3 regions of the Rothia sp. P7208 genome follow, and region 1 is predicted to be linked to each of the others. Evidence: predicted binding sites of a transcription regulator. Region 1 holds the regulator's gene; each other region holds the start of a gene.
What was found. The regulator HrcA, encoded in region 1, represses chaperone genes, less so after heat shock. The targets are predictions, from matches to a motif close to TTNGCACTCGNNNNNNNCGAGTGCNAA.
Positions count from the first base shown of each region.

Region 2: a site for HrcA is predicted at 2,719-2,745, ahead of groL (chaperonin GroEL). Genes of this name have one in related genera too.
Region 3: a site for HrcA is predicted at 2,948-2,974, ahead of groES (co-chaperone GroES). Genes of this name have one in related genera too.

Region 1 covers NZ_JBLXXW010000010.1:26,536-31,674, forward strand. Annotated here, with positions in the region: gene ACN084_RS08090 (16S rRNA (uracil(1498)-N(3))-methyltransferase) at 98-859, opposite strand; gene dnaJ (molecular chaperone DnaJ) at 879-2,003, opposite strand; gene hrcA (heat-inducible transcriptional repressor HrcA) at 2,071-3,081, opposite strand; gene ACN084_RS08105 (DUF3097 family protein) at 3,207-4,070, shown strand; gene ACN084_RS08110 (DUF4870 domain-containing protein) at 4,273-4,644, shown strand; gene hemW (radical SAM family heme chaperone HemW) at 4,737-5,139, opposite strand, start outside.
Region 2 covers NZ_JBLXXW010000001.1:407,275-412,413, reverse strand. Annotated here, with positions in the region: gene ACN084_RS01915 (threonine/serine ThrE exporter family protein) at 1-876, shown strand, start outside; gene ACN084_RS01910 (uracil-DNA glycosylase) at 886-1,584, opposite strand; gene ACN084_RS01905 (DUF3263 domain-containing protein) at 1,707-1,973, shown strand; gene ACN084_RS01900 (LytR C-terminal domain-containing protein) at 2,091-2,639, shown strand; gene groL (chaperonin GroEL) at 2,905-4,527, shown strand; gene ACN084_RS01890 (oxidoreductase) at 4,719-5,139, shown strand, end outside.
Region 3 covers NZ_JBLXXW010000001.1:168,293-173,431, forward strand. Annotated here, with positions in the region: gene ACN084_RS00760 (acyltransferase family protein) at 1-704, opposite strand, end outside; gene groL (chaperonin GroEL) at 925-2,517, opposite strand; gene groES (co-chaperone GroES) at 2,554-2,847, opposite strand; gene ACN084_RS00775 (THUMP-like domain-containing protein) at 3,082-4,374, shown strand; gene ACN084_RS00780 (glutamate--cysteine ligase) at 4,442-5,139, shown strand, end outside.

The DNA of each region.
Region 1 (5,139 bases):
CACTGGTCAATAGTCTATCGGGATGCTGGTCTTCTGCGGAGTATGAAGCCAACGAAAATACTTCTTCCCTATACGAAAAAAAATTAGAAGTGGGCTTCTACCATATTTGCGAAATCGTATTAATAACGCACAGTGCGGCACTTCCTGCGGTAGAAGATCGTAATACGTGTTCGCCTAAGAGACAGACTGCGGCTCCAGCTTTTTCAAATGCCTCAAGCTCCTGCTCAGATATACCACCTTCTGGGCCAACAACAAGATAAATACGTTGAGGTAAACTCTCTAGCTCCGAGATGTGCTGGGTCAATAGGCGTGTTCCTTGCTCATGCAAGATAATAACCATAGCACCGTGCGTAACCTCTTGTGCGATACGTTCAGCTAAATCGTGTGAAGATACAAGATTTTCGACCTGAGGTATCCAGCTACGTCGTGCCTGCTTTGCCGCAGCACGGACGGTGTTATTCCATTTCGTGTGAGCTTTTACTGCTCGTTCTTTTTTCCAACGAACGATAGAGCGGTCAGCGCTCCAAGGAATGACTCCCCAAATACCTAATTCAGTGGCGGTCTCTATCGCCAATATGTCTCTATCCTGTTTAGCTAACGCTTGAACAAGAATAATTTCGGTTGATGGTTCTTCGTGCAAAATAGTGTTTACACGAACTTCTAACCCATCCTCAAGATATGAGAATACTTCTGCTTCGGCTCGTGTACCTTTACCGTCAGCAAGGTCTATGGCCTCACCTATCTCTAAACGTTTCACGACTTTAGCATGATGCCCCTCTACCCCCTGCACAGCGATAAGCTGCCCTGAAGTTACTGACTGAAGTTCATCAGAGGAAACATAGAAAATAGGTGAGGTCACAGAATATCCTTTATACTTTTTAACGGTCGAAACGTTCTTTGAAACGTGAGAAGAAACCGTGCTTCTCACGTACTGTTTCACTAATTTTGAGGTCTTCTTGACGGCTCTGAGCAAATTGTTGAAGCATTTCGCGTTGCTCTTCAGTCAAATTCGTCGGTGTTTTGACCTGGACATGAACTTTGAGCGAACCTCGATCTGCTCGATCAAAATGAGTCACTCCTAATCCTTTAAGCGTGACAACATCTCCAGATTGAGTACCAGCTTTAATGCTTACGGTTTGTGGACCATCAAAAGTTTCTAAAGTGACTTCTGTACCTAGGGCAGCTGCCGACATACTAATAGCGATGGTGGCATGTAAATCATCATCTTCACGTGTGAAAGTATCGTGTTGATTGACGCGAAGATCCACATAGAGGTCTCCTGCTGGTCCGCCTGCTGTACCGGCCTCACCATAACCGGCTAGACGCATACGCGCGCCGGAAGAAACACCAGCCGGAATTTTAATGGTGATGGGCTTCCGTTCTCGGACTCGTCCTTCGCCGTAACATTCTGGGCAGGGGCTTTGAATAACAGTGCCGAAAGTATTACAAGATGGGCACGCGACAGGCTGTACTACAGTTCCAAGGATAGATTGAACTTGTCGTTGCATATATCCTTGTCCACGGCAGGTGTCACAGGTGACAGGGGCTGTTCCTTCAGCGCAACCGTCACCATCACATTTTTCGCAGGTTACTGCGGTATCAACGGTAATAGGTTTTTCTGCACCAAATACGGCATCTTCAAGGCTGATACGAACCGTAATGCGAGCGTCTTGACCCTGACGTGTTCGGCTTGTAGGGCCCTGTTGCGGTTGGTTAAAGAAGGTCTCAAAAATATCCGAGAATCCGCCAAAACCTCCGAAGTTTGCGCCTCCGAATCCGCCTTGTGCCTGTCCGTTTTCGTTGCCGGTCTGGTCGTAAATACGTCGTTTATCAGGGTCAGAGAGAACATCGTGGGCATGTGATACGCGTTTGAACTCTTCAGCTGCTTCTGCCGAGGGGTTAATATCGGGGTGAAGCTGACGAGCTTTCTTACGGTATGCCTTTTTGATTTCTTCGGGGCTTGCATCAGGGGAAACACCTAATGTTTCATAGTGACTGCTCACTCACATCATCCTTATCGTGTGTTGCTATGTGTTGAAAGTATTTTGTAGAAATTCTAGTCGTTGAGAACTAACTACCCAAAATTTTTGAAAGATATTTTGCTACGGCTCGCACTGCGGCTGTACTTCCTGCATAATCCATTCTGGTTGGGCCAACAACCCCAAGCTTAGCGGTACAACTAGGCGAACTATATACAGAAGTAACGATAGACGTTTCGCTCAGAGGGGCCGCACTATTTTCTGTGCCAATACGGACAGCGTATCCTCGTGGGTCTTGAGCCATCTCAGCTAGTAAATGCAGCATCGTTACTTGTTCTTCTAGAGCTTCTAAGATGGGTGCGATGCTGGTGCTGAAATCTTCTGTTGATTGCGCCAGATACGAAGTTCCAGCAATAAGAAGTTTCGAGGTATCTTTGGGTGAAAGCAGCTGGCCTAACGCATCAAGAACCCCGTTCTCTAGGCTATGAGGAACATCACGAGAGGAAGGTAATGAAGCTAAGAGGGAACGTGCAACCTGATATTTCTGTTGCTGACATTTTTCGATGAGTCGAATTCGAAGCAGCTCAAGCTCTTCTTCCCTATACCGTTCAACTTGCGCTAGTCGTTGGGTGAGCTGCCCAGAGTTGCTAATCAACATTACCGTTACATGATGTTCTCCAACAGGTATTAGCTCAATATGTCGAACAACATTCTCTGGTGCAGAGGGGTACTGAAGAATCGCAACCTGCTGAGTTAGCTGCGACAGTATTTTAACTGTCTGTGCAAGTATTTCATCAACACTGTCATAAGAGTCTAAAAGACGGTGAATCGCACGTTTCTGCGCAGTCGAAAGAGGACGAGGATTAGAAAGCTCATCCACGAAGAAACGATACCCTTTTTCTGTGGGGATACGTCCCGCGCTCGAATGCGGTGCTGAGATGAGTCCCTGCTCTTCAAGGATAGACATATCGTTACGAACCGTAGCGCTAGAAACGCCTAAATGATGGCGTTCGATGAGCGCTTTAGACCCCACCGGTTCGCGGAAACTGATATAGTCCTCAACGATTGCTTGGAGGATCTTATGCTGACGAGATTGCGTCACGGAACCTACCTTGAACTAGAGAGAAATTAGCACTACTGCACTTTAAGTGCCAATGTAACTGTAGTACTGAAACCTATTAAAACCCTAGCGCGTACGCTCAGGGCTAATGGAATAAAATACTTACTATGGAAAATTACTATGCGTGGGGTGCTCAAGAACTCAACCAACTACACCAAAGAAGCCAACCAGAGATACAAGAAGTTCATCTGGTTCAAGGAATGCTCCTTGAAGACGTTCATAGTGGTTGGGTTGGGATTGCTAAAACGTATGAGCGTATCGGCGCTGAAGGTATGGTGGGATTAGAAGACGCTCGAGGGAAAATTAAAACTTTTCCCTTAGGATTTGGCTTTCTTCTTGAAGGAACTCCTGTCAAAGTGCTACCGCCACGGGCACATGCCACTCGTTCTGTTCCTAAAATTAGTCGCTCTGGATCTATTGCCGTAGAGAATGTGCCGGCACAAGTTGCCCGCGCCTCACGTATCTGGGTCGAAGGTATCCACGATGCAGAACTGGTTGAAAAAGTATGGGGGCATGACCTACGAGTTGAAGGTATTGTGGTAGAACCTCTACACGGTATTGACGACTTGCCTGATGTTGTTCGTGAGTTTTGCCCTGCACCACACCGACGATTAGGTGTTCTTGTTGACCATCTAGTAGAAGGTTCTAAAGAAAGCCGCATTGTGGCTCAGGCGTTACAGATACCTGGTGCTAGGAACAACGTGCAGATTGTTGGACATCCTTTTGTCGATATTTGGCAGGCTGTACGCCCTCAACGACTAGGAATAAAAAAATGGCCAGTTATTCCTCGTGAAGAAGAATGGAAAAAAGGTGTACTCAAAAGGCTAGGATTGCCCTGCACGAGTCAAGAAGATGTTGCTCAGGCATGGAAAAAGATTCTAGGACGAGTGAACTCTTATCAAGATTTAGAACCTACTCTGTTAGCTCCGGTTGAACAATTAATCGATTTTCTGATGGAATCACCTGAGTAAAGGTTTAGCTGTGCCAAAGGTCTCGACTAAAGTGAAGAAAAAGATCACAAAAGTTCTTCTACATTGAACACATCAGACCTAGAATGGATTGTAATCTTTTATCTCGTAATCATTTAGCCTGTCTCGCAACTTTTAGAAGAGTGAGTGTTTTTTGAAAACTGTTGTATCCCCTGACTCTAAGTTTGAGGGTTCATCCACACCTATGAACAAGTTAACGGTCCAACAGGATCGCAACATCGCAACCCTCGCCCACTTTGGAGGCGTCATTGGTTGCATCCCCTCGGGTATTATTCTTTACCTCTACCGAGGACGCGGACCTTTCGCCGAACAAGAAGCTCGTGAAGCATTTAATTTCACCCTCTTGCCCTCTATCGTCATCGTGTTTTCGGTACTTTTTGCTGGAACACCTAAAATTGGTTGGCTATTTGGCCTCATCGCAGCATTGACGTGGACGTATCTTGCGTTCATGTCTTTACGTGCTGGAATTAAAGTCAACCGATCTAACCCCTACCAATACAAATTCAATACTTTTCTCTTTGAACGTATCGTCTCACTGACAGAGAAGAAAAAATAATCCTGTCAAAAATCAACTGTGGGTGGTGTGCATCGCTTATAAGCGATGCACACCACCCACAGTTTTATCAGAACACCTCGAAAGCAAAAAAATTATTCTGGAAGCAGTTCTCTGGTGACTGCATCGCCTAATAAACGCCCCTGAAGAGTCAGCCCCACAACACCGCGTTTAAGCTGCTCATCGTCAATAAGTCCCTGATTTTGCAGCCACTGAAGCTTCCGGTTGAGAATTTCAGTACCATGAACTTTGGATAACGTCTCATAGGGAATACCATCAACAGTACGGAGCTCCAACATCACCTTTTCAAAAAACTGCGTCTTTTGATCAAGAATTTCACGAGCTGCTGCCGGTGAATCTCCGTGCCGAAGACGATGCGCGTAGGTTACGGGATGTTTAACATTCCACCAGCGTGTACCAGCAATATGAGAATGTGCACCAGGGCCAATTCCCCACCAATCTTGGTTACGCCAATACGAATAGTTATGAGTACTCCGA
Region 2 (5,139 bases), on a different contig from region 1:
GCGTTATCTGCAATGGTATGGGTCATCGTTCATTTTATTACTCGAATCATGAACAAAATGGGAATGCCTAGCTTCTTCAATATGGCTGCTTGTGCTGCAGTGATTACCTTCGTCGCGATTTACGCTACAGATGACGGCTCAATCTTGCATAGTATCGGGTTGAACGTCTCTGGTCCTCACATTGTTGCTGCCGGACTCATCATGCTTTTACCGACCTTTAGGTTAGTGTCGGCGGTGCAAGACGCGATTAACGGTTTTCCGGTAACTGCTGCGGGTCGTTTTGTGTCTACAGGTATGTCTTTTTTGGGGCTTGTTGTGGGACTCGCTAGCGGTGTAACCGTCTTATCGATTACAACGGCAACCACTATTGACGTATCGCAGTCGGTTTTTGCGAAACCAACTATCGTCGATAACATCTTCTGGATGACAGTCGCTACCCTTGCTATTGCTATTACAACTCATGCACGGTTGAAAACATTGTGGTGGATTGCGCTAGTAACTTTAAGCGGGCTGAGCACTTACCACGTGTACACCTTTTTCTTGGGAGAAGGTGCAGGGCGCGGTAATACGGCGGTAGCAGCTTTCGTTATTGGTATGGTCAGCACATATTTGGCATACCGTCTGCACGCCCCACAAGCCATATTTGCGATTCCGTCTCTAACATTCCTCCTACCTGGTTTGTCATTATTCCGAGGTATGTACTCTTTTACGGTAGAGACCGACACCCTCAACTCAATGCCCGGCGTTATCACCGCTGCCGCAATTATTGTTGCGATGGCTTCAGGTGTTGCGTTGGGGCATTACCTCATGCAGTGGCTGATTCAACGTTTCGGGCGTGAACGAGAAGATCTTTCCACAACCGTCTTTGACCGTTAGCCTAACGTTTTAGGGCGCTATAGGTGTTGACGACGGAAGTCGCCAATCAATAGGCTCTGCTCCTTGTTGAACTAGCAATTCGTTTGCTTTTGAGAAGGGTCGTGATCCAAAGAATCCGCGTGATGCCGATAAAGGTGATGGGTGTGCTGATTCGATACAGGGGTAGGGTGAGATAAGAGTTTTCGTATTTCGTGCATCTCGTCCCCACAGTATGGCGACAAGCGGCTGTTTTCGTTGGACGAGAGCTTCAATTGCGCAGCTGGTGATATTTTCCCACCCTCTATTTCTATGAGATCCGGCTTCTCCTGCACCAACAGAAAGTACACGGTTGAGAAGAAGTACTCCTTGCTGCGTCCACGCGCTGAGGTCACCATGTTCTGGCGGGGTAATGTTCATATCGGAGGATAGTTCGCGGTAAATATTTTGAAGTGAACGTGGGATAGGGCGCACTTGCGGGTGTACAGAGAAAGAAAGTCCCATGGCGTGCCCTATGGTGGGGTACGGGTCTTGTCCGATGATGAGGACTTTAACTTGTGCTAGCGGTTCTTGGAAGGCTCGGAAGATTTGTTGTGACGGCGGTAGTGTGCGTCGTCCAGCTTGGTGTTCTTGACGTAAAAAGTCGCCCATGGCACGGATATTGTGTTCTACTGGGGCTAGGGCTTCAGCCCAGTCTGGAGACATAATTTCTTTAAGGGGTAAAGCGGGCATGAGATTCCGTTCTCACCGTTTGAATGGTTGCTATGCGTCATGATATGTGTGCTATTTGGCAGAACACATAAGATACAATGGGATTTTTTATCATACCGGGTTAGGAAAGATGGGGGAGTGATATGTGCGAAGATACTTCTGAGTTGTACGCTTCTCAGCATACTCCTGATACAGGGCTAACAGAACAAGAAGAAAAGATGATTGCTTTAGAGAAGCAGCGTTGGCGTTATCCTGGGACGAAAGAACGAGTGATTCGAGAACGTTTAGGATTAAATCCAACAGCGTATTATCAGATTCTTAACGAACTGATAGATTCTCCACGTGTCATTGCTCAGGAACCAGCGTTGATCCGTCGGTTAAGGGAACAACGCGACAATTCTAAGCCCTGAATTTTCGGTGTCTTGAGCTCTTTATGATGATAGTCCACGGAAAATAAAAGGGTTTTTAGGTTGTAGCCTGTGTACTCTAGATGGAAGAACTATTGCTTGTAGCTATCGGAGATTAATGTGAACTCGTATCCTCATGATGAATTCGACGACGTACCTGAAAATTCAAAACGTCGTGGTGCTTATCGTGGTGAGCCTCTAGGTAATGCTCATGCTACGAGGCAGACTCTTCTGATTGTTGTTGCTGGTGCGCTTGCGCTTCTGGTGGGTGCAGTAATGTTTGTGGTTCAGCCACGCACTCTTTCTCCGGTGGCTTCTGAAACAGGCTCTGCGAGCGCTACTGCTTCAGAAAGCGCTGTGACTCCAACTTATGCTCCTACTGACCCTGCTGATATTAAGGTTGAGGTTTATAACTCTTCGGCCTATACGGGTGCTGCTGCAGAACTGACTCAGCGTGTGGAGGCTTTAGGATACCCTGTGCCCGTGACAGAGAATTGGAAGGGTACGCCTGTATATGTTTCGACAGTGTTTTATTCTGCCGGTTATGAGCAACAGGCTAATACTTTGGCTGATGCGTTAGGTATTGGTTATATTCAAGAGCGTTCTTCTGGTTCTTCCCCGTTGTATGTTGTTCTTGCCTCTGATTATCTTCCTGCCGTTGCCCCGTAATCTGTGCGCTATGGGCGATTAAGTGTGTTTGTTCTTTCAAGAGGTTTGCGCTCTGTGCTTTGAGGTGTCAAAATTGTTGTTAGCACTCAAAGTCTCCGACTGCTAAATCCTAGTGCTAGATTCGCGGTAGGTAGCTTTGAGAATATCTACTTTCATCTTGTGAGATGTCTTTATAAGTTGTGAAGAGCATGGCTTATAGAACATCGTCCGTCGCGGGCACAACTGAGAGAAAAATACTTTCTTAGTCCAGGAGGGATTAAGCATAATGGCAAAGCTCATTGCTTTTGAAGAAGAGGCACGTCGTGGCCTTGAAAAGGGTCTGAATACCCTAGCAGATGCTGTGAAGGTTACTCTCGGACCTCGTGGTCGTAACGTTGTTTTGGAAAAGTCTTGGGGCGCTCCCACGATTACCAATGATGGCGTTTCTATCGCTAAAGAAATCGAACTCGAAGATCCATACGAAAAGATCGGCGCAGAGCTGGTCAAAGAAGTTGCTAAAAAGACCGATGACGTTGCTGGTGACGGTACCACTACTGCAACTGTTCTTGCTCAGGCACTTGTTCGTGAAGGCCTCCGCAACGTTGCTGCTGGTGCAGATCCTCTCAGCCTCAAGCGCGGTATTGAGAAAGCTGTTGAAGCAGTTACCGCTGAACTTCTTTCTTCTGCTAAAGAAGTTGAGACTGAAGAAGAAATCGCTGCAACCGCATCTATCTCTGCTGGCGACACCGAAATTGGTAAGCTCATTGCAGAAGCCATGGAAAAGGTCGGCAAAGAAGGCGTCATCACTGTTGAAGAGTCCAATACTTTTGGTCTAGAGCTTGAGCTCACCGAAGGTATGCGCTTTGATAAAGGATTCCTCTCCGGATACTTCGTCACTGACCCAGACCGTCAAGAAGCAGTCCTTGAGGATCCTTATATTCTCATTGTGAACTCCAAGATCTCTAATGTGAAAGATCTTGTCCCTGTTCTTGAGAAGGTTATGCAGGCTGGTAAGCCACTTCTTATCATCGCAGAAGATGTTGAGGGCGAAGCTCTTGCACTACTGGTTTTGAACAAGATGCGTGGTTCTATCAAGTCTGTTGCTGTCAAAGCTCCTGGCTTTGGCGACCGTCGTAAAGCTCAGATGGCAGATATCGCTATCTTGACTGGTGGACAGGTTATTACCGAAGAAGTCGGTTTGTCTTTGGACCAAGCAACTATTGACCTTCTTGGCTCTGCACGTAAGGTTGTTGTTACTAAGGACGAGACCACCATCATTGAAGGTGCTGGCGACGCAGCTGCTATTGAAGGTCGCGTAGCTCAGATTCGTGGCGAGATTGCTAACTCCGATTCTGATTATGACCGCGAGAAGCTTCAGGAGCGCTTGGCTAAACTTGCCGGTGGCGTTGCTGTTCTCAAGGCTGGCGCTGCAACTGAGGTTGAACTCAAAGAACGTAAGCACCGCATTGAAGATGCTGTTCGTAACGCAAAGGCAGCTGTTGAAGAAGGCATTGTCGCCGGTGGTGGCGTTGCTTTGATTCAGGCTGGCACTAAAGCCTTCGAGAAGCTTGAACTCACCGGTGATGAGGCAACTGGCGCAAATATCGTCAAGGTTGCTATCGACGCACCGTTGAAGCAGATTGCGACCAACGCTGGTCTAGAACCCGGTGTTGTTGTTGATAAGGTTCGCGGTTTGCCTGCTGGTACCGGTTTGAACGCTGCAACCGGTGAGTACGAAGACCTGATGGCTGCTGGCATCAACGACCCTGTTAAGGTGACTCGTTCTGCGTTGCAGAACGCTGCTTCTATCGCTGGTCTCTTCTTGACCACTGAGGCTGTTGTTGCTAACAAGCCTGAACCTGCTGGTGCTGCACCTGCTATGGATCCTGGTATGGGCGGCATGATGTAATTTTTTCAACGATATGTTGAAAATTCTTTGTAGGGCGGTGCTCCGATACTTTACTGGTATCGGGGCACCGTCTTTTAGCATGGGAAAGGGAAAACCCTCAGACCTTGTGGCTGGTTTCTTCCTCTTAGAGAAGGAAAAAGCGGGAATTAAAGAGTACTCTGAACGTACGATGGATTGATGAAGGAAGAACAATGAGTGCAGTCATCATTATTACAGGTGCTTCTAGCGGAATCGGATATGACGCGGCAGTGAGCTTAGCTCAGCAAGGGCATCGCGTGTACGCTGTGGCTCGGCGGGTTCAGCTGATGGAGCCGCTGAAACAATACGGTGTGACGCCACTATATGCTGATGTGACGGATGAAGAAACTATCAATAAAGTGGTGGATTTCGTCCTAGCTGAAGCGGGCCGTATTGACGTGCTCATCAATAATGCCGGCTATGGGATGTACGGTGCGATTGAAGATGTCTCCTTAGCCGAGGCTCGACACCAATTTGATGTTAATGTTTTTGGGTTAGCTGCCTTTACTCGTGCTGTTCTTCCTGCGATGCGTGAAGCAAAGCGCGGAAGAATTATTAATGTGTCTTCTATTGCTGGACGTTTAACCACTTCAT
Region 3 (5,139 bases), on a different contig from region 1:
AAGGTCACTATGGCAAGGAGCGTTCCGGTAGCAAATTCCCAGGCTCGGGTGCGGGTATCAAAATATGCGAAGCCTTGGTTTGTTGCAGTTTCATAGATAGAAAATGCGAGAGAGATTCCCCAGACGGTACCGAATACTAGGAGGGCTGTTCCGATGAGGTTGAGGCGGAAGCGGCGGACGAGTAATGCGACGCAGAAGAAGAGGATTGGCCAGAGGATAAAAATCTGTCCTTGCATGGACAGCGACCAGAAGTGTTGTAGAGGTGTTTTGGTGGCTGCGTCTTGGGCGTAATAGTCTACTGAATTATATGCTAAACGCCAGTTGAGAAAGTAAAAAAGTGCAGCTATACCATCGTGGATGATGCCCATGATTCGTGATGGGGACAGGAAGAACCATGCGGCGATTACTGTTCCTGCGATGACGGTGGCAGCAGCCGGCAGTAAGCGTTGAAAAACGTGTAACCAGTATTTGATGAGGGCCAGCGGTCTTCCCTCATTGATTTTACGTAAGGTTGAGAGGGAGAGGAGGAAGGCGGAGATGAAGAGGAAGACGTCGACGCCTCCAGAAACTTTGCCGAACCAGATGTGGTAGGTGACAACGAGGAAGAGAGCTAATGCGCGTAGGCCTTGAATTTCGGGGCGAAAACCTTGGGTTTTAAGCCACCGCCTATTCAACGGGTATTTGGTGTGTGTTTGCGCAACCATGAAAGAGTTCTCTTTCTGTGTGTATATCTGATTGACGAGAGTGCTGACCTTTGAACGTTACCGGAACTGGAGTCGATTGTCTGCCTAAATAGTATTTTTTCGAAGCCTACTGTGAGCAAACACAAGTTCTTTTTGAGGCCAGAAGAGCCTGTTTTAGTCCCTATACGGGAGGCTAAAACAGGCTCTTCTGTACCGTTAGAGGTTCTGAGAAGAAAATATTTTATTTCTCTTCTTCGTCCTCTGTTTCTGGTTTCTCGACGACGAGGGTTTCGGTTGTCAGTACCAATGCGGCAATGGATGAAGCGTTCTCTAGTGCTGAGCGTGTTACTTTGACGGGGTCAATAACACCAGCAGCGATGAGGTCTTCATAGTCGCCGGTACGTGCGTTAAAGCCAGAGCCAACAGGTAGTTGAGCTACTTTGCTGGTGACAACGTATCCATCTTCGCCTGCGTTTTGAGCAATCCAGCGTAGAGGTTGGACGAGTGCTTTCTTGACGATTTCAACACCGGTTTGAGCGTCTTTTGACTCAAGTGTCATACCTTCAAGTGCTGCTAACGCATGCACGAGAGCTGTTCCTCCGCCTGCGACGATGCCTTCTTCAAGGGCTGCACGGGTTGAGGACACTGCGTCTTCAATACGGTGTTTACGTTCTTTTGCTTCGACCTCGGTTGCTGCACCAACTTTGATGACGCCAACGCCACCGGCAAGTTTTGCTAGGCGTTCTTTGAGCTTTTCACGGTCCCATTCGGAGTCGACTCGCTCAATTTCTGAGCGGAGTTGGCTGACTCGTTCAGCGACGTCTGCAGAGGTTCCGGCACCTTCAACGATGGTGGTGTTGTTTTTAGTGACGGTGATACGTCGTGCTGAGCCAAGCTGGTCAAGGGTAACTGAGTCAAGGGAGATACCGAGTTCTCCGGTGATCACAGTGCCGCCGGTAAGAATTGCAAGGTCTTGCATAATTGCTTTGCGGCGGTCTCCGAAGCCAGGAGCTTTGACGGCAACGACGTTGAGGTTTCCTCGAAGCTTATTGACGACGAGGGTGCTAAGAGCTTCTCCGTCTACGTCTTCTGCGATGATGGTCAGTGGCTTTTTTGCCTGAACAATTTTTTCTAGCAGTGGCATAATCTCAGCGACTGTTGAGATTTTGCCTTGGTAGAGCAGGATTAAGCTATCTTCGAGGACTGCTTCTGCACGATCAGAGTCGGTGACGAATGATGGTGAGAGGTAGCCTTTGTCGAATTGCATACCTTCGGTAATTTCCAGTTCAATTTCTGTGGTTGAACCGTCTTCGATGGTGATGACGCCGTCTTGTCCGACTTTGTCGAAAGCTTGGGCGAGAAGTTCACCAATTTCTGGGGACTGTGCTGAGATAGCCGCTACGTGTGCGACTTCTTCGCCTTGGACGTCTCTGGCGTTTTCGAGTAGCCGTTGGGAGACAGCACGGACGGCGGTTTCAATGCCTCGTTTGACTTCTCCTGGTGCGGCACCAGAGGTGACGTTACGCAGACCTTCAGAAACAAGCGCTTGAGCGAGTACGGTTGCAGTAGTTGTACCGTCACCTGCTACATCGTTTGTTTTGGTGGCGACTTCTTTGGCGAGTTGAGCGCCAAGGTTTTCGTATGGGTCTTCTAGTTCAATTTCACGAGCGATAGATACACCGTCATTAGTAATGATAGGTGCGCCCCACTGCTTGTCAAGGACGACGTTGCGCCCGCGAGGGCCCAACGTCACTTTGACAGCGTTTGCGAGTTTATCCACACCAGCTTGCAGGCTCTTACGAGCTGCATCATTGAATTCAAGCTGTTTTGCCATGAATTCTTAGCTCCTTTGTATTGTGTGCGGAAAAGATTATTTGTTGACGATAGCCAATACGTCGCGTGCGGAGAGAATGAGGTAGTCTGCTCCGCCGAAGGATACTTCGGTTCCGCCGTATTTGGAGAAGATGACGATATCGCCTTCTGCTACGTCTACGGGGATGCGGTTGCCTTTTTCGTCGGTGCGTCCGGGACCAACTGCGATAACTTTTGCTTCCTGTGGCTTCTCTTTAGCGGTATCAGGGATAACAAGTCCGGATGCGGTGGTCTGTTCTGCTTCGAGAATCTGGACGACTACGCGGTCTTCGAGTGGTTTGATGGAGGACATTTTTGCTCCTTGATGTTCTTTTAACATTTCTGATGTTTGAGCTAAATGGTGCTTTTGAGAAAGTGTCGTCGTCGCGGTGCCGATACTTTTTCAAGAATAATTAGCACTGTCAGCTCTTAAGTGCTAACACAAACTTTAGAGCCGTACCCTAGAGAAGGTCAAGAAAACCCGCCAGTTTCGCACACAGCGCATCTATAATATGAGTTCTAGCCCAATATAAGGACACTGACGACTATGAGCACCTCTGTACATCCGGCACCAGCAGTTGAAGAAACTCAAGAAGAGTTAGAAGCAATTGCCCAATTCGTCCCTTACCATACGAGTCAAGCTCTCAATTATGCAACACAATTACGGGCACAAGGTTTCAGTGCAGAAAGTGTTCGCAGGATTTTAGCTCAAGCAAAAAATAGAACGAAAGCTTCCGAAAAATTTGGGGATAGAGCTCATCACATGCTTCTCAGTGAAGCTGGATATGAGCAGGCTACGCGCCAAGCTGTCGCGATGGTACATGCACAACGTTTTGTACAAGCGAAAGTTCATTCTGTTGCAGATTTTGGGTGTGGTATTGGTGCTGATGCACTCTGTTTCGCTCAAGCAGGGTTAGCCGTTACTGCCGTAGATATCGACGAGCAAACAGCTAGTTACGCTCAATATAATCTTGCTGATTTTCCAACAGCACAGGTTTTGTGTGCAGATGTGCAACAACTCGAGCTAAAGGCACTTCCTCATATATTTGGTCGCCCTATTGATGCGTTATGGCTTGATCCGGCACGAAGAACAGTGCAACAGGGTAAAACACAATCACGGACTTTTGACGCAGAAGATTTTTCTCCACCTCTATCATTCATCCGAGAATTAGCACAAACAGGAATCGCCATGGGCGTCAAAATGGGGCCAGCTATCCCCCACGATCAAATACCTGAAGAATGTGAAGCACAGTGGATTAGCCATCATGGGTCTGTTGTTGAAGTCGTGCTGTGGTTTAACGCGTTAGCACAACCTCACGTTAAAAGAAGCGCGCTCGTCCTTGATAGTGACCCTTTTGAGCCGTCAGTTGTCACTGAGGTTTCTAGCCCTTACCATGAATCTCACAGCCAGCAACAAGCATCTGAACCGCTGTATGAGGTCAAAGAATATATTTATGAGCCAGACGGTGCTTTAATTCGTGCGCATCTTCTCAGCGAAATTATTCGTACCACCGACGCAGAACTTATTGACGAACATATTGCGTATCTGACAAGTTCACATCCTTTGCAGATACGAGGCGTTAAAGGATACCGTGTAGAACAGATACTCCCGATTAACGACAAACATCTCAAACGCTGGGTACGTGAAAATAGCATCACGACACTCACCGTTAAAAAACGGGGAGTAGATATTTCTCCTGAACAGCTACGTATCAAACTCCTTGGAGCCCAAAAAAATACCAAAAAATCGGGGAAAGGGCACCATGGAACACTCATTTTAACGCGTATTGGAGAAGGTAAAACTTCTCGACGATTAGCGTTGGCTGTCTCACCTTTATGACGTCATAAGTACGTAATCCGTCTTTTCTGACCTACCATGGAAAAACACCATCACAGGTAGGAGAACGATGATTCCCTTCGCGCCGTCCGCACCATCCACATTAGGGGTAGAGTGGGAGCTTGCCCTTGTCGACGCTCAAACACAAGAGCTATGCTCTCGAGCGCAAGAAGTGCTAGCACTAGTACAGCAAAAAAACCCCGAATTATTGGACAGTGCTCAGGGCCCTCACCTCACGGGAGAGTTCCTCGATAATACGCTAGAACTTGTCACCGGAGTTTGCACAACCGTGGCAGAAGCCATAGAACAGTTACGTCAAGGAGCATTGGCTCTTCAACAGATAACTGACGAGTTAGGGATAGAGTTCTTCTCTGCCGGAACACACCCATTCTCACGTAGTCTTGACCAGCCAGTAGCTTCCAAAGAACGCTATCTCAAGATGCTAGACCGTACCCAATATTGGGGGCGACAGATGGTTATTTATGGTGTTCATGTACATGTTGGCGTCAATTCTCGAGACAAAGCATTACCTATTATCGATGGGCTCACCACCTATTACCCTCATCTACTTGCCTTATCAGCTTCTTCCCCTTTTTGGGAAGGAGTAGATACTGGTTATGTCAGCCAAAGAGCTTTAATGTTTCAGCAGCTTCCAACAGCAGGACTCCCTTTCCACTTCGATAGTTGGGAAGATTATGAAGATTACCTACAAGATATGCTCCATACAGGGGTCATCGATGATCCGAGCGAAAACCGTTGGGATATTCG